3 regions of the Streptomyces sp. C1-1 genome follow, and region 2 is predicted to be linked to each of the others. Evidence: riboswitches for the same ligand, from Rfam matches in the RefSeq annotation. Region 2 holds a riboswitch; each other region holds the start of a gene.

Region 1 (7,292 bases), 190 kb from region 2:
CGCCCGGGCCGCCGCACCCGCGTCCAGGACATGGTCGCCCAGCCGGACGCCGACGGTCCGCTCGCCGGCGGCCGCGAGCGAGAACACGCCGTACGGGAGGTTGTGCGGGCCGAAGGGGTCGCCCTCGGGGACATCGAAGGGGGGCATGGGTGCTGCCTCACTCTCACCTGTGTCACGAGCCAAGAACCGCACACCGACGTGCGGTCGCGCCACACGTTACGGCCGAGTCGCCTGCCCTGGGCAGTGTCTAAAGAGTTTGCAATGTCCGAATTGGCCTTGTCGGAGCCCCCAATTCCGGCTTAGCGTCCTTTGGGGGACACGGACGGGGTGGGTCCGGTCCGTAGGGGGGACACGTGGGGGGACCCGTGGCCAGGAGCACGAGCAGTGCGCCTTTCGAGGCCGACCGCGCCGTGCCCGGCCTGATCGTCAAGTTCGGCGACTACCCGCTGCACCACGGCGGCGTGGGCGCGATCCGCAGCCTGGGGCGCCTCGGCGTGCCCATGTACGCGATCACCGAGGACCCCTACACGCCCGCCGCCTCCTCCCGCTATCTGAAGAAGTCCTTCGTCTGGCCGACCACCGGCACGGAGGACCCCGACCACCTGGTCGAAGGCCTGTTGCGGATCGGGCGCCGCATCGGCCGCCCCGCCGTCCTCGTCCCCACCGACGAGGAGGCCGCCGTCCTGATCGCGGAACACCAGGACGTGCTCGCGGGCCGCTTCCTCTTCCCGCGCGTGGATCCGGTCCTGCCACGCCGTCTCGCCAGCAAACAGGGCCTGCACGAACTGTGCGTGGAGCACGGCATTCCGAGCCCGACGGCCGCGTTCCCGCAGTCCTACGACGACATCGTCGCCTTCGCCGAGAAGGCCCGCTTCCCGGTGGTGGCCAAGAACCGCGAGGCGTTCCTGCGGCGCACCCGCCCGGCGGTCAACGGCACGACGCGGATCGCCACCCGTGAGGGCCTGCTGCGCCTGGCCCGCGACTGGGGCGAGCGCCCCGGCGTGATCCTGCAGGAGTACCTGCCCAGGGAGGACGCCGAGGACTGGATCGTGCACGCCTACTTCGACCGCAACTCCACACCGCTCGCCATGTTCACGGGCGTGAAGGTCCGTTCCTGGCCCCCGCACGCGGGCATGACGGCGAACGCGTACGTCGTCGACAACCCGGAACTCGCCGACATCGCCGCGCGTTTCATCAAACAGATCGGCTTCAGCGGCATCATCGACCTCGACCTGCGCTTCGACCGGCGCGACGGACAGTACAAGCTGCTCGACTTCAACCCCCGCATGGGCGCACAGTTCCGGCTCTTCGAGAACGAGTCGGCGGTGGACGTCGTACGCGCAATGCACCTCGATCTGACCGGGCGCCCCGTTCCGGAGGGGGAACAGCGGGCCGGCCACCGGTACATCGTGGAGAACATCGACCTGCCCGCCCTCCTCGCCTACCGCCGCAGCGGCTATACGACGCCGCACGCACCGGTGCGCGCGAGCGGGACGGAGCTGGCCTGGCTCGCGGGTGACGACCCGCTGCCGTTCGTCACGATGCTCGCGCGCTTCGTGCGGCCGGGCGCGAAGCACCTGTATCAGCTGTGGCGGACCAACCGCCGCGGCGGCAAAACCAGTTCGAGCAGCTAGCCAGCGACGCCGGCTGTCCGAACCGGACACGAAGTGACGAAAGTGAACGTCCTGGGGAGGGACTTCGTGACTCAACCGGTTGCAGTCATCGGCGCCGGGCCCTTCGGCCTGTCGACCGCCGCCCATCTGCGCGCCCGCGGCATCCCGGTGCGCGTGTTCGGCGAGCCCATGGTCAGCTGGCGCGACCACATGCCCGCCGGAATGCTCCTGAAGTCGACACCGGCCGCCTCCAGCCTCGACGCCCCGCAGCAGGGCCACACCCTGGCCGACTACTGCGACGCCGCCGGCATCAGGCGGCTGGTCACGGACGAGGACATCATCCCCGTCGAGACCTTCATCGCCTACGGCGAGTGGTTCCAGCAGAAGCTGGTGCCCGAGCTGGAGCGGGTGCGGGTGGTCTCGGTGGACCGGCGCGACGGAGGCGGCTTCGAACTGAAGCTGGACTCGGGCGAGTTGTTCACCGCCCGCGCGGTCGTCGTCGCGACCGGGCTGTCCGGCCTCGCGCACCTGCCCGCCGAACTCGCCACGGCCGCCGCGGACGGCCCCACCCCCGCCGGCCCGGTCTCCCACAGCTCACAGCACCATGACCTCACGCGCTACGCCGGAAAGGACCTGATCGTCGTCGGCGCCGGCCAGTCCGCGCTGGAGACGGCGGCGCTGGCGGCCGAGGCGGGCGCACACGTACGGGTGGTCTCCCGCGGGCGCGGCAAGGTCGACTTCGGCTCGCCGCCCTGGAAGCAGCCCAGGCTGCGCCCCGAATCGCCCTTCGGCCGTGCCTGGTCCCTGTGGGCGTTCAGCTACTACCCGCAGCCCTACCGCTATCTGCCCGCCCAGACCCGCCACTACCTGGTCCGCCGCGTCCTCGGCCCGCTCGGCGCCTGGTGGCTGCGTGACCGCTTCGAGGGCAAGGTGCAGGTCAGCGAGGTCGAGCGGATCGTGCGCGCGGAGGCCGACGGCGGCAGCCCGGCGCTGAAGGTCCGCACGCTCGACGGCCGGACGGACGAGCTGTCCGCCGACCACGTCATCGCGGCGACCGGCTACCGGGTGGACATCGCGGCGATGGACTTCCTCGGCCACGAGCTGCGCACCCGGCTCGCCGTCAGCCGCGGTACGCCCAGGCTGGGGGCCGGCTACGTGTCCTCGGTACCGGGCCTGTACTTCACCGGTCTGCCCGCGGCGGCCTCGTACGGGCCGGTGATGCGGTTCGTGTGCGGTACGGAGTTCGCCTCGCCGAGGCTCGCCAAGCACCTTGCGGCGGCGCACGGTTGAGACCGTGACGGACGCGGCCGACGGGGTCCGGCGAGTACCGGGCCCCGTGGTCCCCGGCCAGGGCTCGTGATCAAGGGCCGTAACCGGTAGGGGAGTTGACCGAGTGACGCCGGTGAACGGGGCGGTCGTCCGGTTCGCGATGAGTCGGTGGTGCGTCCTGTCCGTATTCTCTGATCATGGCCGCACCCACCGCATATGCACTCATCGCCACCGACCTGGACGGCACCCTTCTGCGAGGCGACGACACGCTGTCCGACCGGTCCCTCGCCGCCCTCGCGCGCGTGGCGGAGTCCGGCGCCCGGCACCTCGTGGTGACCGGCCGACCGGCGCCCAGAGTGCGGCCGCTCCTGGACGACCTGGGGAGCACGGGGCTCGCGGTGTGCGGGCAGGGCGCGCAGGTGTACGACGCCGGCGCGGACCGTCTGCTGTGGTCCGTCACGCTGGACCGGGAGCTGGCCGAGACGGCCCTCGGCAAGATCGAGGCCGAGGTGGGCCAGGTGTACGCGGCCGTCGACCAGGACGGCGTCGACGGGCTCACGCTCATCGAGCCCGGGTATCTGATGCCGCACCCGACCCTGCCCGCCGTACGCGTCGGCCGGCGCGACGACCTGTGGTGCGAGCCGATCAGCAAGGTGCTGCTGCGCCATCCCGACCTGTCCGACGACGAGTTGGCGGCGACGGCACGGTCGGTGGTCGGTTCCCTGGCCACCGTCACCATGTCGGGACCCGGGACCGTCGAACTCCAGCCATGCGGCATCACCAAGGCGACGGGCCTCGCGCTGGCCGCCGAGCACCTTGGCCTGGGCCCGCGGGAGACCCTAGCGTTCGGTGACATGCCCAACGACATTCCGATGTTCGACTGGGCCGCCCGGGGCATCGCCATGGCCAACGCCCATCCCGAACTCAAGGCGGTGGCCGACGAGGTCACCCTGTCGAACGAGGACGACGGCATCGCCGTCGTCCTCGAGCGGTTGTTCGCGGAGGTCTAGGACCCGGCGGCCCTCGCCCCGGTCGGCCTAGTAGGCGCCGAAGACGTTGTCGATGGAGCCGTAGCGGTGGTACGCGTAGTTGCAGGCGGCGGTGATGTTGGCGACCGGGTCGTAGGGGTCGTACGCCGTGCCCGCGACGTGGTACGCGGCGAACGTCGGGTCGATCACCTGCAGCAGACCCTTGGAGGGGGTGCCGGCCAGGGCGTTGGAGTCCCAGTTGTTGATGGCGTAGGGGTTGCCCGAGGACTCGCGCATGACGTTGCGGTAGATGCCGTTGTACGTGCCGGGGATGCCGTGCTGGGCCATGACCTGCAGGGACGCCCGGATCCAGCCGTCGAGGTTGTTGCTGTAGCCGAGCGAGGACGCGGTGACGACGCTGTCGGTCGCCGCGGACGCGCTGGTCGCGCCGATGACCGGGAGGGCGAGAAGGGCGGCGCCCGTGCCGACGGCGGCGAGCTTGCGGACGAGGCGGGATCGCTTGGTGAGGCGGTGGTGAGCGGTTGCGGGCATGGCGGGTTTCCTCTCCGTCGCCTGCGAGGTGAGCTGTCGGGTTCGGGCGGGAGCTGCCCGGCCGCGCCGCCGTACGGCGACACGACTTCACCCCAAGCCGGTGCGGGCGTCCTAGGACGCCCGTCCGGCGGCTTACCTGGTTCCCCCGCTCCTGCCGTGCGTGTGAGTTGGTCGATGGTGGAGAACGGGCGGCGGCAGGATTAGGCGTCCGCCCGGCAAGGCGGGAACGTATGCGAGAGCACATGTCCGGAACAAGCGGCAGAGTCACACATCGGGCCGCTTGACCTCGGTGTGGGGCCTTTGGGGTGCTTGATCCTTTGCGGTCGCCAAGCCTCAACTGACGCTTCGCGGAAGGTGGATCGGCCGGAATCGTCCGGAATGTAGATCTTGGCGGCGAGTGAGCCAAGTCACGGGTGTCGACAAGCGCGTCAAATCGGGCAATGGGCCCAACTCATAGTCAACCGGCCGCCCGTGGTATTCGATTCTGACCGCCCGTCATCTCACGTTCCACTCGCGGTGCCCCCGAGTGGACGCCGGCCACGTCTTCCGCTTCGACGGCGACGCCGATCTCGCGGACGGACGAGACGTCCATTTCCGTGCGGGCCGAGTCCCTCCCGTGGGGGATCGGCCGGACGTGTACGGAGTGGATGGAGCAAGTCAGTGAATATGGGTTGTTATCTGATCATCGGAAACATATCGGGCGTGATCTCATGCCGCCCCTGCCGGACGGGCGGGCGGCATGGGTGATCGAAAGGCGACCGGATACGCTGACTTGAGTGATGGCAGCGACCTATCGACAAACCGCGTAACCAGCCAGTAGACACCAGCAGACAGGAGACCCCTCGTGACCGTCGTCGGGCCGTTCGGGCTGAGCGTGCGGGACCAGGCTCTGGAAGCCGATGTCCAGGCCGGATTGGTGGCCGTCGAGGAGGGCCTGCTCGAAGCCACCAAGAGTGAGGTCCCCTTCATCACGGAGGCCGCCCAGCACCTGGTGCGAGCGGGTGGAAAGCGCTTTCGCCCCCTGCTGGTGATGCTCTCCGCCCAGTTCGGCGACCCGTATGCGCCCGGCGTGGTGCCGTCGGCCGTGGTGGTGGAGCTGACCCACCTCGCGACGCTGTACCACGACGACGTCATGGACGAGGCGGCCGTGCGCCGCGGGGTCGACAGCGCGAACACCCGCTGGGGCAACTCGGTGGCGGTCCTGACCGGCGACTTCCTGTTCGCCCGCGCCTCCCACATCCTGGCCGACCTCGGCCCGGAGGCCGTGCGGGTACAGGCCGAGGCGTTCGAGCGGCTGGTCACCGGGCAGATCCTGGAGACGGCGGGGCCGCAGGACGGACGCGACCCGGTCGACCACTATCTGGACGTGCTCGGCGGCAAGACGGGGTCGCTGGTGGCCGTGTCGTGCCGGTTCGGCGCGATGATGTCCGGCGCCGACGAGACGGTCGTGGACGTGCTGACCCAGTACGGCGAGCGGCTGGGGGTCGCCTTCCAGCTGGCCGACGACGTCCTGGACATCGCCTCCGACTCGCACGAGTCGGGCAAGACCCCCGGCACGGACCTGCGGGAGGGCATCCCGACGCTGCCGGTGCTGCGGCTGCGGGAGCGGGCGCAGCGACTCGGGCTGGCCGAGGACATCGCGCTGTGCGAGCTGCTGGACTCCGACCTGAGCGACGACGCGCGGCACGCGGAGGCGCTGGCCGGGCTGCGGGCGCACCCCGCGCTGGAGCAGGCACGCCGGGACACCGTGCGGTACGCGGAGGACGCCAGGGCGGCGCTGGCTCCGCTGAAGGAGTGCGACGCCAAGGTGGCGCTCATGGAGATGTGCGACGCCGTCGTGCACCGCGCGGGTTGATTTCGTCCCGGAGTGAGCTGATTTCCTCCCGCTGTCCCTGGGGATCCCGTCATCAGGGCAATTCGGTGTGACGTACGTCATATGGGTGGGCTGAGTCCGGCCTGTGGCCCCGCCGTACGCATACGCAGAAGGCCGGCGCAGGCGGTGTCGGCCGGTCTGCGGGGAGAAAACAGAATCATGCGCGTTCACGCGACGTTGTCGAAGCGCGGCAAGAGCCTGATCACGACCGCTGTCACGGTGGCCGCCCTCGGTGGCGTCGCCGCCGCGGCGACCCCCGCCTCCGCCGCCGGAGGCGACGACGGCACCGGCGCGGGGGTGACCCTCCTCGCCACGAGTCTGCGCGGCGCCAACGAGGTGCCGGTGCCGGGCGGCCCGGCCGTGGGGGACAGGAACGGCGCCGCTCTCGAGTTCATCAAGATCGACGGCGACCGGGTGTCCGTCGCCGTCACCTGGCACGGCACCGGCAGGCCGACCGGGCTCCACATCCACCAGGGCGCCAAGGGCACCAACGGCGACGTGAAGATCGACTTCAGCGGGCTGCTGAAGAAGAGCCGGCGGCACAGCGTCACCGGCACCGTCAAGGTCGAGGACCCGGCGCTGCTCGACGCGCTGAAGAACGACCCCGGGTCGTTCTACGCCAATCTGCACACCGCCGAGTTCCCCGGAGGCGCCGTCCGCGGCCGCCTGCACAAAGTCACCGTCGCGGCCTTCGACTTCCGGAACGCCCTCGACAACTTCCGCGCCTCCGTGATCAAGGGCCGGCAGATCTACGAGTGCAAGGCCACCGACGCCGGCGGCTACGCCTACGGCCAACGCGACGTCGAGGCCCTGCTCCACGGCGGCATCCACCACACCTTCGTGGCACCCAACTCCGGTACGCCGCAGTGGGTCGCACCGGACGGCAGCGCGGTCACCGGCGCCGTCCTGTCCAGGACCCCGAACGGGGACGGCAACATCCCCGAACTCGACCTCAAGGCCACCTCGTCCGGCGGCGACCACGGCCTGCTCGCCGGGACCACGGAGATCCTGCGGCTC
Region 2 (7,292 bases):
CAGCACCCGCAGGTAGGCCAGGACGTCCCGGACCTCCTTGCGCTCGTAGAAGCGGACGCCGCCGACGACCTTGTAGGGCAGGCCGACGCGGATGAAGACCTCTTCGAAGACACGGGACTGGGCGTTGGTGCGGTAGAAGACGGCGACATCGCCGGCCTTCGCGTCGCCCGCGTCGGTGAGACGGTCTATCTCGTCGGCGACGAACTGCGCCTCGTCGTGCTCGGTGTCGGCGACATAGCCGGTGATGCGCGCGCCCGCGCCCGCGTTGGTCCACAGGTTCTTGGGGCGGCGGGACTCGTTGCGCTCGATGACCGCGTTGGCCGCGCTGAGGATGGTCTGCGTGGAGCGGTAGTTCTGCTCCAGCAGGATCGTCGTCGCGTCCGGGTAGTCCTCCTCGAACTGGAGGATGTTGCGGATCGTCGCGCCGCGGAAGGCGTAGATCGACTGGTCGGCGTCACCGACGACGCACAGTTCGGCGGGCGGGAGGTCGTGCTCGTTCGGCGGGACGTCCTCGTCGTGCGCGCCGGTGCCGACGAGTTCCCGCACGAGCGCGTACTGCGCGTGGTTGGTGTCCTGGTACTCGTCGACCAGGACGTGGCGGAAGCGGCGGCGGTAGTGCTCGGCGACGTCCGGGAAGGCTCGCAGCAGGTTGACCGTCGTCATGATCAGGTCGTCGAAGTCGAGGGCGTTCGCCTCGCGCAGCCGCGACTGGTACATCGCGTAGGCCTGGGCGAGGGTCTTCTCGAAGCCGTCGGTGGCCTGGGCGGCGAAGTCCTCCTCGTCGATCAGCTCGTTCTTCAGGTTGCTGATCTTGGCGCTGAAGGACTTGGGCGGATAGCGCTTGGGGTCGAGGTCCAGGTCCCGGCAGACCAGCGCCATCAGGCGCTTGGAGTCGGCGGCGTCGTAGATCGAGAACGACGACGTGAAGCCGAGCTTCTTCGACTCGCGGCGCAGGATGCGCACGCACGCGCTGTGGAAGGTCATCACCCACATCGCGTTCGCGCGCGGGCCGACGAGCTGCTCGACGCGCTCCTTCATCTCGCCCGCGGCCTTGTTGGTGAAGGTGATCGCGAGGATCTGGCCGGGGTGCACGTTCCGCGAGCCGAGGAGGTGCGCGATGCGGTGGGTGAGCACACGGGTCTTGCCGGAGCCGGCGCCGGCCACGATGAGCAGGGGGGTGCCGGCGTGCACGACGGCCGCGCGCTGGTTCTCGTTCAGCCCGTCGAGGAGTGCGGCCGGGTCGATCGCGGGGCGCGGGGCGCCGTCGCGGTAGTGACTGTCCCGGTCCGGCGGCACGTCGAACTTCCCGCCGAACAGATCGTCCGGAACAGGCTCCGGTACGTGATCGTCCTCGGGCGGCGGCGGGGGCTCCTCGTGGCCGCGGGGGGCCTGGAGGTCCGCCAGGAAGCTGTCGTCAAAGAGGCTGCTCATCGCTCTCCGAGTCTAGGGGGCCCCACTGACAGCCCGCCGCCGCCCTGAGAACATCGCCGGATCCGATGACGCCGCGCACGCTCCCACACCCGTTCATCACGGTGCGTGACCAGCGGCGGAAGGTTGACCAAAGGTCACGAAAATGTATCGGGCATATCGAACATCGTCCTTCACATGGGCCACACGAGTTGGCTACCGTTCCGCGCAGGCCATACGACCCCCACCGGCGAACGTCGCCGGGCCGCGTGGCCTCCGCCGAGTCCGGGGCGCCGCCGCGCCGTCCGGAGCCGGGGACCCAACCGACCTTGGGGTGAATCGGCCCGACCCCCTGTGGGGCGGACCGTAGGGCAACCCTTCCGAACCACCCGCCCGAACCCGACAGCTAACTCGGTAGGCGGAACATGGAAGGAGTCGCCTCCTTTGGCGTCGCACCGCAAGTCGCGCCCCGCGGGAACGCGCGTAGCAGGCATACGCACCCCCGCTCTCGCCACGGCCACCCTCACCTCCGTGGCACTGCTGTCCCAGACGGCCAACGCAGCACCCTCCACCGACGGCCGGCCCAGCATCGAGGAGGTCGAGAAGAAGGTCGACGACCTCTACCGCCAGGCCGAGTCGGCCACCGAGAAGTACAACGCGGCCAAGGAGAAGACCACCAAGCAGCGCAAGCACGTCGACACCCTCCTCGACGACGTCGCCAAGCGCGCCCAGAAGCTCAACCAGGAGCGCGAACAGCTCGGCTCCTTCGCCGCCGCCCAGTACCGCACGGGGGCCGCCGCGCCCGACACGGCGACCTTCCTGCTCGCCGACTCCCCGCAGGACTACTTCGACCAGACGCAGCTGATGGGCCGGCTGACCTCACGTCAGAAGAGCGCGGTCGACGACTACTTCGCCGAGCAGTCGGTGACGATGAAGAAGCGCGAGGAGGCCTCCCGGAGCCTGGAGACGCTCACCCGGACACAGAGCGACCTGCAGACCGCCAAGTCCACGGTGCAGCACAAGCTCAGCTCCGCGCGCGAACTGCTGTCGAAGCTGACGGCCCAGGAGAAGGCGCGGCTCGCCGAGATCGAGAAGCAGAAGCAGGAGGAGGCCGCCCGCAAGGCAGCGGAGCTGGCCAAGCAGCAGGCGGCCGCGCAGGCCGAGGCGGCGGCCGCGGCCCAGGACAGCGGCTCCACGTCCGGTACCGGCACCGGCACTGGAACCGGCACCGGCACCGGCACCGGCACCTCGGACTCCTCGTACGCCACCAAGGCCGCGAAGGCGATCGCCTTCGCCCGCGCGCAGATCGGCAAGCCGTACGTCTGGGGCGCCACCGGCCCCGGCTCCTACGACTGCTCCGGCCTCACCCAGGCCGCCTGGAAGGCCGCCGGCGTCACGCTCCCGCGCACCACCTACGACCAGGTGAACGCCGGCACCACCGTCCCCCTCACCGACGCCCAGCCCGGCGACCTGATCTTCTTCTACGACGACATCAGCCACGTCGGCATCTACATCGGCAACGGCATGATGATCCACGCCCCGAAGCCGGGCGCGTACGTCCGCGAGGAGTCGATCTACTACGGCGGCGAGTCCATCATCCACAGCGTGGTCCGGCCGGCCTGAGGCCGCCAGAGGGGCGTACGGCTCTCACCGTGCGCCCCGCCGCACCACCACGCGCCGACGTCAGGTCCACAGCACCGCGATGAAGATGTTCGCCGTGGTGAGCGCGCCCACCAGACCGAACATGCTCTTGTCCACCGTCTCCTCGTCCCGCTTCACGTAGACCAGGCCGAGGATCACGATCAGCAGGGCCAGCTTCAGGCCGATCTTGACGTTGTTGACGTGGTGGTCGTCGGCCTGGTTGAGGCCGACCAGGATCGCGCCGGTGAGCAGCATGGTCAGCGCCCCGTGCAGCATGCCGGGGACGAAGCGGGCCGTTCCCTGCCCCATCGCCTTCATCTGGGTGAGGAAGCCGCCGAGGAGCGCGGCGATGCCGACGATGTGCAGGCCGACGAAGAGATGGATGAGTACGTCCATGAGGCCGGAGCTTAGACAGGGGCGCCGGAGGCCCCCGACACCGGCCCTCTCCCCACCCGTCGGTCGCATATATGCGCCATAGCACCCTGCCACCCTGGGGCACCCGAAAACCGGCACATCGGTCAGCGCACCGTGTGAAGCCGACGAGGCAGGGCCTGGATCACGGTCGTACCCGGTCACCCGTCGCCCCACTCACGGCAGTTCCGCACAACGCGTTACCGGACCGACACAGCCAGGTTTAGCGTCCTTCCCCAGGTGACCGGCTCCCCACCGCCGCCCGGGCCAGGGGCGGCAGTCGGCCACCACCGCCGAGAAGGTCCGACGGCGGCCTGCTCCCCCTGTGCGGGCCGCCGCCGGACGCGTAAGCCGCCCCGGACGGGGTGGTCGTACGAAAGGACGTGCAGTCCAGGTGGCAGCGCATCGCAAGCCCGGTCGGCGATCATCACTGGGCGGCAGCACCGCCCGTACGGCCTTCACGATCGCCCTGGCGGGCGCCGCCACCGCGACGGCCTTCGACGGGACCGGGCAGGCCGAGCCGCAGCTGACTCCCGCACAGGTCAAGGTGAAGGTGGACCGGCTCTACCAGGAGGCGGAGACCGCCACCCAGAAGTACGACGGCGCGAAGGAGAAGGCGCAGGCCGCCGAACACCGGCTGTCGGCCCTGCGGGACGAGGCCGCGCGCAAGACGGAGAGGCTCAACTCGGCGCGCGACGCGCTGGGTTCGACAGCGGCGGCGCAGTACCGGGGCGGCGGGCTGGACCCCGCGCTGCAGCTCGTCCTCTCCAGCGATCCCGACCGCTACCTGGACGGCGCCGAGTTCGTCGACCGGGTCGGCACCCGGCAGGCGGCGGCCGTCGCGGGCGTCCGCGAACAGCTGCGGGAGATCCAGCGGTTGCGCGGGACCGCGCGCGTCGAGCTGACCTCTCTGAAGGCACGGCAGGCCGAACTGGCCCGGCAGAAGAAGACGATCACCGGCAAGCTGGACTCGGCACGGCGGCTGCTGTCCGGCCTGTCGCCCGAGGAGCGCGCCCGGCTCGGACTGGACGGCGGCGGTGCCGGCCGCGCTTCCCGGTCGGGCACGGACGGGCGCGTCGGCCTCCAGGCGCCCGGCTCGGCGACGGCCCAGGCGCCCGACTCCCGTGCCGCGGCCGCCGTCGCGTACGCCTACGCCAAGCTCGGCAGCCCCTATGTGTGGGGCGCCACCGGCCCGGACGCCTTCGACTGCTCGGGCCTAGTCCAGTCCGCGTACCGCTCCGCGGGCGTCTCCCTTCCCCGCACGACATACGCCCAGATCGACGCCGGCCGGCGGGTCTCCCGTTCCGAACTGCTCCCGGGCGACCTGGTGTTCTTCTACTCGGGCATCAGCCACGTCGGCCTCTACATCGGCAACGGGCAGATGATCCACGCCCCGAACCCCTCGGCCCCGGTGCGGATCGCGCCGATCGACGAGATGCCGTTCGCGGGGGCGACGCGGGTGGTGTGAGCCTCAGACCAGTCGCCGGGCCGTCGCCCACCTGGTCAGCTCGTGCCGGTTCGACAGCTGCAGCTTCCGCAGGACCGCCGAGACATGGGACTCGACCGTCTTCACCGAGATGAACAGCTGCTTGGCGATCTCCTTGTAGGCGTACCCGCGGGCGATCAGGCGCAGCACCTCGCGCTCGCGCTGGGTGAGCCGGTCCAGGTCCTCGTCGACCGGCGGGGCGTCGGTGGAGGCGAACGCATCCAGGACGAAGCCGGCCAGACGCGGGGAGAACACGGCGTCCCCCTCCTGGACCCGGAAGACGGAGTTGACGAGGTCGGTGCCGGTGATCGTCTTGGTGACGTAGCCGCGGGCGCCGCCGCGGATCACGCCGATCACGTCCTCCGCCGCGTCCGACACGGACAGGGCGAGGAAGCGGACGGGCTGCTCGGCGTCGGCCATCAACGGGGCGCAGCGGCGCAGCACTTCGACCCCGCCGCCGCCCGGGAGGTGGACGTCGAGGAGGACGACCTCGGGGCGGGTCGCGGTGATGACCGTGACCGCCTGGTCGACGTCCGCGGCCTCGCCGACGACCTCGACGCCGGTCTCGTCGGTACGGCCGATCTCGGCCTGTACGCCTGTCCGGAACATGCGGTGGTCGTCGACGAGGACCACGCGCACGTGCCGCCCGCCGGCGCTCCCACCGGTCGGTTCCACGGACTCGTTCGCCTCGGTCGGATCGCTCATGACGTCTTCTCCGCCCTCTCCATCTCCAACTCGACCTCCGTGCCGCCGTCGGGCACCGCGCGCAGCCGCGCCGTGCCGCCGTTGCGCTCCATGCGGCCGATGATCGATTCTCTGACGCCCATGCGGTCGGCGGGTATCGAGTCGAGGTCGAAGCCGGGGCCGCGGTCCCGCACCGACACGAACACCGTCTTCCCCTCCACTTCGGCATAGACCTGCACCGCGCCTCCCTCGCCACCGTACTTGGCGGCGTTGACCATCGCCTCGCGCGCGGCCTGCATCTGCGCGGCGATCCTCTCGTCGAGCGGGCAGTCGCCGACCACGACGACCTCGATGGGGACGCCGTGCTTGTCCTCCACCTCGGCGGCGTTGCGCCGGACCGCGTCGGCGAGATTGGCGGGCTCGTCGGCCTCGTCCTTGCCGGTGCCCTCCGGCTTGTACAGCCAGGTGCGCAGGTCGCGTTCCTGGGCGCGGGCCAGGCGGCGCACCTCGCCGGCGTTCTCCGCGTTGCGCTGGATCAGGGTCAGGGTGTGCAGCACGGAGTCGTGGACATGGGCGGCGACCTCGGCGCGCTCCTGAGCGCGAATGCGCATCAGGCGCTCCTCGGACAGGTCCTGGGTCATGCGGACGAGGTAGGGCCCGGCGAGGAGCGTGATGCCGACGAGGACCGCGAGGGCCGCCTGCAGGACGGAGCCTAGATGGGCGGCGGAGCCCTGGAGGACGAAGATGCCGGAGACACCGGCGGTGACGAGGAGGACGCCGCCCGCGGCGCGCAGCAGGGTGAGCGTGCGGCGGCGGCTGCCGACCTCGACCCAGCGGGCCCGCCGGGCGTTGTCCGCCTGGCGCCAGACCAGTGCGACGCCCGCGCCGACGAGGACGGCGGGCCACAGGTAGGCCTTGACGCCCCCGCTGAGGTTGACGTTGCCCACGAAGACCAGGGCCACCACGACCATGAGGAGCAGCGCGACGATCTGGCCCCGGTCCGGTCTGCGGGCCACGAGCCGTCGGCGGCCGTCGGGCGAGGTCTCGGTGCTGACGAACGCCGGGGGCTTCTGCCCGCCGACGCCGCCGACGCCCAGCGGCACGAAGAACCAGAACGCGGCGTACAGCAGCGCGCCGAGGCCGTCCGCCATGAACAGGCCCACGAAGACCAGCCGGACCCAGATGACGGGCAGTCCGAGATGCCCGGCGAGCCCCCGCGCCACGCCACCCAGCCAGCGTCCGTCGCTGCTGCGGTAGAGCTTGCGCGGCGGCCGCGGTTCGACGAGGGGCGCTGCAGCGGCTTCCGGCATGCCACCGATACTCACACGGCCGGCGGACGGGGACATCAGGGTCGGCCCCCGAGACTCCCCTGATCTTCGGCGGCGCGGCCCGTCGAACGCTTCCCGGGCGCCGGCTCAGGGGCGATATCAGGGTCGGTCCAGGGTCGTCCCGACTCCCGCCGGGGCGGCCCGCCCGTCACCATGGAGCCATGACAGATCACGAGCGCGCCGCGACGGGTCCGGGACCCGGCTCCGGCCCGCGCCCCTCTCCGGGCGCCGGGCCGCAGGATGCCGCGCCCGCCGCGCACGCCCCGACTGCCACCGGCCCGGAAGCCGACAAGGACCCCGGCCCGAACTCCGGCGCAGTGCCCGGCGCGGGCTCC
Region 3 (7,292 bases), 4.2 Mb from region 2:
AGCCCCGACTCGATCCGCTTGACCTCCGCGAGCCAGTCCTGGCCCAGCAGCAGCTCGACCGAGGCGCAGGCGACGGACGCCGCGAGGGGGTTGCCCATGAAGGTCGGGCCGTGGGCGAGCACCGGGACCTCGCCCCGGGAGATGCCGTCGGCCACGCGCGCGGTGCACATCGTCGCCGCCATCGTCAGGTAACCGCCGGTCAGCGCCTTGCCGACGCACATCACGTCCGGCGTCACCGCCGCGTGCTCCGCCGCGAACAGCGCGCCCGTGCGGCCGAAACCGGTGGCGATCTCGTCGAACACGAGAAGCACGTCGTGCGCGTCGCACGCCTCGCGCAGCACCCGCAGATAGGCGGGGGAGTGGAACCGCATCCCGCCCGCGCCCTGCACCACCGGCTCGACGATCACCGCGGCCAGCTCGTCGGCGTGCTCGGCGATCGCCGAGCGCAGCGACTCGGCGTACGCCTCCTCGTACTCGGCCGGAGGCGCGTCGACGAACACCTGCCGGGGCAGCACCCCCGTCCACAGCTCGTGCATCCCGCCCTCGGGGTCGCACACCGACATCGGCTGCCAGGTGTCGCCGTGGTAGCCGCCGCGCCAGGTCAGCAGGCGCTGCTTGCCGGTCCGGCCCAGGGACCGCCAGTACTGCAGGCACATCTTCACCGCGACCTCGACAGACACCGAACCGGAGTCGGCGAGGAAGACGTGCTCCAGGCCGTCGGGCGACATGTCGACAAGGAGCTTCGCGAGCCGTACGGCGGGCTCGTGGGTGAGCCCGCCGAACATCACGTGGCTCATCCGGCCCAGCTGCTCGCGCGCGGCCTCGTTGAGCACCGGGTGGTTGTAGCCGTGGATCGCCGACCACCAGGACGACATGCCGTCGACCAGCTCGCCCGAACCGTCCGCCAGGCGCAGCCGCACCCCGCTCGCGGCCTCGACGACGAGCGGTTCGACCCGTCCGGGCATCGGCCCGTACGGATGCCACACATGCCGCCGGTCGAGCTCCAGCAGCTCGGAGACGGGCAGGTCAGGCATTGGGCGCGAGGTCCGTTCCGGCACCACGCCGACGTACGGCGACCAGGTCGGTGCGGGGCTCGTTGGCCGCCGGCACGGCAGCGGCCGTACCGCACACCGCGGCGCCCTCGTGCGACCCGCACCCGGCGCCCTCGTGCGACCCGCACCCGGCGCCCTCGTGCGACCCGCAGCCGGCGTCCCCGTGCGACCCGCAGCCGGCGTCCCCGTGCGACCCGCAGCCCCCGCCCGCGTGCACCCGGTGCTCGGGCAGGGTCACCTGGTCGGCGCCCTCCACCTCGAAACCGGCGTCCGCGATCATCTCCAGGTCGGCCTTGCCCGCCTGGCCCTCGGTGGTGAGGTAGTCGCCGAGGAAGATCGAGTTGGCCAGGTGCAGGGCGACCGGCTGCATCGAGCGCAGATGGACCTCGCGGCCGCCCGCGATGCGCACCTCGATGTCGGGGCAGACGAAGCGGACCATCGCCAGGATGCGCAGACAGCGCTGCGGGGTGAGGTTCCACTCCTCGGCCAGCGGGGTGCCCTCGACCGGGATGAGGAAGTTGACCGGCACCGAGTCCGGGTCCAGCGCCCGCAGCGAGAAGACCACGTCGACCAGGTCCTCGTCGCTCTCGCCCATGCCCGCGATCAGGCCGGAGCAGGCGGACAGACCCGCCGCGTGCGCCTTGTTCACGGTGTCGACGCGGTCGGCGTAGGTGTGCGTGGTCGTGATGTCGCCGTACGTCGACTCCGACGTGTTGAGGTTGTGGTTGTAGGCGTCCGCGCCCGCCTCGCGCAGCCGCTCGGCCTGGCCGTCGGAGAGCAGACCGAGGCAGGCGCACACCTCGACGCCCTCGTTCTGCTCCTTGATCGCCTTGATGGTGCCCGCGACCCGGTCCACGTCACGGTCGGTCGGACCGCGCCCGGACGCCACCAGGCACACCCGCTTGGCGCCGCCCGCCAGACCGGCAGCGGCGGCCTCGGAGGCCTGCTCCGGCTTGAGCCAGGTGTACTTGAGGATGCCGGTGCTGGAGCCGAGCCGCTGGGAGCAGTAGGAGCAGTCCTCCGGACAGAGCCCTGACTTGAGGTTGACGAGGTAGTTGAGTTTCACCCGGCGCCCGAACCAGTGCCGGCGCACCTTCCCGGCCGCGGCCACCACATCGAGCACGTCGTCGTCGGAAGTGGCGAGGACGGCCAGAGCTTCCTCGCGGGTCGGCAGCTCGCGCCGAAGCCCCTTGTCCACCAGCGTGTTCAGCAGGTCCATGAGAGCCGATCCTGTCCTACGGAGCCGCTCCGGGCCAAGGAGAGATTGAACAAGACGTGCGCTTCGACGTGTGGGTATTGCCACATCATGGGGTGCGGACGGTCCGGCTAGTGTCTGTCCACTGCCTACAAAAGCACCCGGAGGAGTCATGGCGTTCGGCTGGATCGACGAGCAGGCGGAGCTGCGCCGCCGAGCCGGGCTCGTACGGCGGCTGCGTCCGCGCCCGGCCGACTCGCCGCTCCTCGACCTCGCGAGCAACGACTACCTGGGGCTGACCCACCATCCCGAGGTCGCCGAGGGCGCGGCCGAGGCCGCCCGGACCTGGGGTGGCGGCTCCACCGGCTCCCGCCTCGTCACCGGTACGACGGAACTGCACGCCGAGCTGGAGCGGGAACTGGCCGACTTCTGCGGCTTCGAGGCGGCGCTGGTCTTCTCCTCCGGCTACGCGGCCAACCTCGCCGCCGTCACCGCGCTGGCCCCGCACGGCTCGCTGATCGTCTCCGACGCGGGCAACCACGCCTCGCTGATCGACGGCTGCCGGCTGGCCCGGGGCGGCACGCAGGTCGTGCCCCACTCGGACCCGGAGGCGGTGCGCAAGGCGCTGCGGACGCACGACGGCCCGGCCGTCGTCGTCTCCGACACGGTCTTCTCGGTCGACGGGGACGCGGCCCCGCTGGCCGCGTTCGCCGCCGCCTGCCGGGAGCGGGGCGCGGGTCTGCTGGTCGACGACGCGCACGGGCTCGGCGTCCTGGGCGACGGGGGCCGGGGTGCCGCGTGGGCGTCGGGCCTCGCGGGCGACGCCGACGTGGTCGTGACGGCCACGCTGTCCAAGTCGCTGGGCAGTCAGGGCGGAGTGGTGCTCGGCCCGGCCAAGGTGATCGAACACCTGGTCAACGCGGCCCGGACGTTCATCTTCGACACGGGTCTGGCGCCCGCGGCGGCGGGGGCGGCCCTGGCCGCGCTGCGGCTGCTGCGCCGCGAGCCCGAGCGGGCGGCGCGGGCACGCGCGGTGGCGGCGGAACTCCACGCGCGGCTGACCGCCGCGGGCCACGAGGCGGTGCGTCCGGACGCCGCGGTGGTCTCGGTGCGCGCGCCGTCCCCGGAGGGGGCCGTGCGATGGGCGGCCGACTGCCGTTCGGCAGGCCTCGCCGTGGGCTGCTTCCGTCCTCCTTCCGTTCCCGACGGCATCTCACGGCTCAGGCTGACCGCCCGCGCGGACCTCTCCGGGGCACTGATCGAACACGCGGTGAGGGTGATCGGCGAGACGCGACCATGAGTCGGCGTGACACGGCAGTGTGCCGCGCGATCACGGACTGATCAGGACCGGACGACCGTGAGGAAGCCCGCCCAGCTCTCGGGGGAGAAGAGCAGCGCGGGCCCAGCGGTGTCCTTCGAGTCGCGCACCGCGAGCAGTCCGGCCCACGGGCCGGAGTGCGGCAGTGCCGTCTCGACGCAGTTGTTCGCTCCCGTGCTGTAGCTGCTGCGCAGCCACCGCACGCCGTGCACTTCGGTGCTGGAAGGTACGTTCCGAGGCAGAGCTGACATGGTGCCTCCTTACGCGCCGTCAAACTGTCGCGGCGATGTAATCCAACGAGTCCTCGGGTGAAAGGGCGTGAATCCGAAGGGCGTTGAAGGCCTGTGTATACGCCTCCAGGTCTTCTTTCCGTTCGAGGTAGAGGCTACTCGTCAAGTGGTCGAGAACAACCACGTCCAGATCAGAAGTGCTCGAAAATGAGAAGATTACGAAAGGGCCTGTGACGCCGACATGTGCCCCGGCAGCGAACGGCAGTACCTGAAGCCGCACTTGGGGCAGACGGGCCGCTTCCAGAAGCCGTTCCCGTTGCCGTGCCATGACGTCCGGACCGCCGATCTCCCGGTGCAGAACCGCCTCGTCCAGGACCGCTGCCAGCCTCAACGGCGGATCCGAACGCAGTACGTCCTGCCGGGCCAGCCGCACCTCGACCAGAGCGTCCAGCCGTTCGTCGTCCAGTCCGTCGACCGCCGCCCTGGTGACCGCACGCGCGTATTCGGGCGTTTGCAGCAGACCGGGCACGACGGACGTCTCCAGCGTGCGCATCGCGCTCGCCTGCGACTCGAGGCTGATGAAGTCTCGATAGGTGGGCGGGAGAATTCCGCGATAGGCGTGCCACCAGTGGTGCCGCCCGACGCCCTCGTCGGAGCCCGCCAACACCAAAAGCAACTCGCGCAGTTGGGAGTCCGCGACGGCGTAGGCGTCGAGAAGTAACCGCACATCGGCCGGTTTCACCCCGCTGGCGCCGGTCTCGATCCGGCTCACCTTGGACTGGTGCCAGCCCACGAGCCGGGCCGCCTCGCCACTGGTGAGACCCGCCCCCGTGCGCAGGGCGCGCAGTTCGGCGCCCAGCTTGCGGCGGCGCACCGCGGGACCGTTCTGCATGCGGTACTCCTTACTCCTTCCGGGGCGCCCAAATACGGTCTCAGGTCGTAGAGTTCACCGTTTTGAGCGACAGATATATGCATATCTTGGTGGATCGCCACCCGTGACCGTCGCGGTAATGGCAGTCTGGCGAAGAAGCACCAGTCCGGGACCGTACTCGAACCATCCGCTCCATGTCGGACTCCGGTCCCGCGGGAAAGGGACGACGTCGTCATGGCAGACCACCTGGAAGCATCCGTCACTCTGCCGAGCGAGCCGGCCTCGGTCTCCGCCGCCCGCGGCTACGTGGTCACCACACTGGTGGAATGGGGTCTGCCCGCCCACACCGAGGCGGCCGAGACGATCCGCCTCATTGTCTCCGAACTGGCCACCAACGCGGTACAGCACACCTTCGGGCAGTCTCCCACCTTCACGGTGGACCTGCGACTGGAGCGTGACGAGCAACTGCGCATCGGCGTCACCGACAGCCATCCGCGCTTCCCCAAGCGGCTCCCGGCCGCGGTCCAGCAGGACAACGGACGGGGCATGGTGATCATCCGCTGGCTGGCGGCCGAGTGCGGCGGCAGGCTGCGAGTGCGGCCCACGAGAGAGGGCGGCAAGACGGTCTCCATCGAACTGCCGTGGACCGTTCCGGCCCAGCCCGTCACGGCGGGGCAGCAGGAGCCGTGAACCAAGACGCCCAGGCGCGATGCGCCTGGGTGCGGAATGTGGAGCCCCGTGGGGGTGACGGCAGGTCAGGAGGCCGCCGCCCCCACGGGAGAGTCAGCTGACCCGGCCGTACCAGACGCTGCGGGTCCAGATCTTCTGGAGCTTCACGACGTCCCCGGTCTTCGGGGCGTGCCAGATCTTCCCCTTCCCGGCGTAGATGCCCACGTGGTAGACGTTCGATCCCGAGTGGAAGAACACCAGGTCTCCGGCCTTGCGGTGGCTCGCGGAGATGTGGTGGGTCTTGTTGTACTGCTGGGCCGCCGTTCGAGGCAGTGTCTTGCCGGCCTTCTTGAACGAGTACAGCGTGAGCCCTGAGCAGTCGAAGCGGCGCGGTCCGGTGGCGCCCCACTTGTACGGGGATCCCTTTTTGGACGCCGCTACCTGAAGTGCCTTCGTCGCCGTCGTCGCGGCCGAGGCGTCGGCGGCGACGCCCGGGATCACGACGGAGCCGCCCACGGCGGCGAGGGTGAGAGCCGAGGCCGTGCCGGCCCGGACCATCAGCGACGGGACACGATTGAGCGCAGTCATGCGCAACCCTTCGTCAGCCGCCTGTGAAGGATGACCTGTCGGATTCGGGCTGGCGAAGTTGCCCGGCCGCATGCGCGGCTTCACCCCAAGGGCTGCTCGGAACGGTCATGGCGTGACCGTGCCGGCGACCCGTCGTGCTTGGGTCCTCCACTCCTGCCGATCCACTCCTGTCGACCGGTCATCCAGGCGGCGGCAGGACTCGGCGTCCGCCCGGATCGCCCCGCCGCTGCGGCGGGGGCTTGTCGTCAGACAGGGATCTTGACTCACGGATGTCCGAAAATCCCAATGGAATCGGGGATTTGTGGCGTTACTCACCACTCACCCGTTCGGGTGGACACCCTGTTTTTCGAACAGCCGTCGCGAGTCCGAGGAGCCCCGGACCAGCGGCGGAACGTCCCATTCCGCCCCTCGGCTACGCGTGTTGCGCAACCGGAGGGGTCCCGAAACAGCAGCCGCGTCTACTCCAAAAGGGGGTACGCCGTTTGGTGCGTTTCAGCCTCGGTCCGGACGCTCGGATCAACTGTCGGACCGCGGCGGCACGATGACCCGCGCCGTGCGCCGCTCACCGTCCAGCACCCGCATGGCCCGGCCCAGCGTGGGGGCGTGCAGTTCGGTCTCCCCCCGCTGGTGCATCAGCACCAGGGCGTCGCGCAGTTCGGCCGCCTTGGTCACCAGCGCCTGAGCCGCGCGCAGTCCTCGGTACGTGTCACCGTGGTGCGCGGGGTTGATGCGGCCGAGCAGGTCGACCACGTCGAGGTAACGGTCGATCAACTCGCCCTCGGCACGCGTGAGGGCGGGCAGCGGCGGGAGCTCGGGTGGAAGCACCGGCCGCTCACCTCCCCGTGGGTGGCGCGAAGGTGGACCTGCGGCTGGGGACGATCCGGTCCACCAGCCCGTACTCCACGGCCTCCCGGGCGTCGAGGATCTTGTCCCGCTCGATGTCCTCGGCCACCTGCTCCCGGGACCGCCCCGTGTGCCGCACCAGCATCTCCTCCAGGCGGGACCGCAGCCGCGACAGCTCGTCGGCCTGGATGGCCAGGTCGCTGGCCTGTCCCTGCACCGGTTCGTACAGCGCGGGCTGACGGAGGACCATGCGCGCGCCCGGCAGCGCGGACCGCTTGCCCGGCGTCCCCGCCGCCAGCAGCAACGCCGCCGAGGAGCCCGCCTGCCCCAGACAGATCGTCTCCACGTCGCAGCCGACGTACTGCATCGTGTCGTAGATCGCCGACATGGCGGTGAACGAGCCGCCCGGGGAGTTGATGTACAGCGAGATGTCCCGGTCCGGGTCCTGGTACTCGAGGTGCATGAACTGCGCCATCACATCGTTGGCGGAGGTGTCGTCGATCTGCGTACCCAGGAAGACGATCCG

The links. A riboswitch is a leader RNA that binds a small molecule or an ion and turns the genes downstream of it on or off. The one in region 2 is predicted to bind cyclic di-AMP.
Region 1: it holds a riboswitch for cyclic di-AMP, as region 2 does, so the genes downstream of both, ACQF4J_RS20405 (transglycosylase SLT domain-containing protein) here and ACQF4J_RS19450 (NlpC/P60 family protein) in region 2, are expected to answer to the same signal.
Region 3: it holds a riboswitch for cyclic di-AMP, as region 2 does, so the genes downstream of both, ACQF4J_RS38510 (C40 family peptidase) here and ACQF4J_RS19450 (NlpC/P60 family protein) in region 2, are expected to answer to the same signal.

Annotation. Positions count from the first base shown of each region.
Region 1 covers NZ_CP189826.1:4,480,825-4,488,116, reverse strand. The annotation lists gene fahA (fumarylacetoacetase) at 1-147, opposite strand, end outside; gene ACQF4J_RS20420 (ATP-grasp domain-containing protein) at 366-1,634, shown strand; gene ACQF4J_RS20415 (FAD-dependent oxidoreductase) at 1,701-2,903, shown strand; gene ACQF4J_RS20410 (HAD family hydrolase) at 3,080-3,892, shown strand; gene ACQF4J_RS20405 (transglycosylase SLT domain-containing protein) at 3,920-4,402, opposite strand; cyclic di-AMP (ydaO/yuaA leader) riboswitch at 4,406-4,586, opposite strand; gene ACQF4J_RS20400 (polyprenyl synthetase family protein) at 5,247-6,257, shown strand; gene ACQF4J_RS20395 (CHRD domain-containing protein) at 6,435-7,292, shown strand, end outside.
Region 2 covers NZ_CP189826.1:4,291,856-4,299,147, forward strand. The annotation lists gene pcrA (DNA helicase PcrA) at 1-1,431, opposite strand, end outside; cyclic di-AMP (ydaO/yuaA leader) riboswitch at 1,675-1,843, shown strand; gene ACQF4J_RS19450 (NlpC/P60 family protein) at 1,852-3,030, shown strand; gene ACQF4J_RS19455 (hypothetical protein) at 3,091-3,444, opposite strand; gene ACQF4J_RS19460 (NlpC/P60 family protein) at 3,854-4,927, shown strand; gene ACQF4J_RS19465 (response regulator transcription factor) at 4,931-5,650, opposite strand; gene ACQF4J_RS19470 (ATP-binding protein) at 5,647-6,939, opposite strand; gene ACQF4J_RS19475 (PspC domain-containing protein) at 7,119-7,292, shown strand, end outside.
Region 3 covers NZ_CP189826.1:8,450,723-8,458,014, forward strand. The annotation lists gene ACQF4J_RS38480 (adenosylmethionine--8-amino-7-oxononanoate transaminase) at 1-1,034, opposite strand, end outside; gene bioB (biotin synthase BioB) at 1,027-2,271, opposite strand; gene ACQF4J_RS38490 (8-amino-7-oxononanoate synthase) at 2,420-3,547, shown strand; gene ACQF4J_RS38495 (DUF397 domain-containing protein) at 3,589-3,816, opposite strand; gene ACQF4J_RS38500 (helix-turn-helix domain-containing protein) at 3,836-4,687, opposite strand; gene ACQF4J_RS38505 (ATP-binding protein) at 4,901-5,356, shown strand; gene ACQF4J_RS38510 (C40 family peptidase) at 5,450-5,923, opposite strand; cyclic di-AMP (ydaO/yuaA leader) riboswitch at 5,927-6,122, opposite strand; gene ACQF4J_RS38515 (hypothetical protein) at 6,440-6,748, opposite strand; gene ACQF4J_RS38520 (ATP-dependent Clp protease proteolytic subunit) at 6,756-7,292, opposite strand, start outside.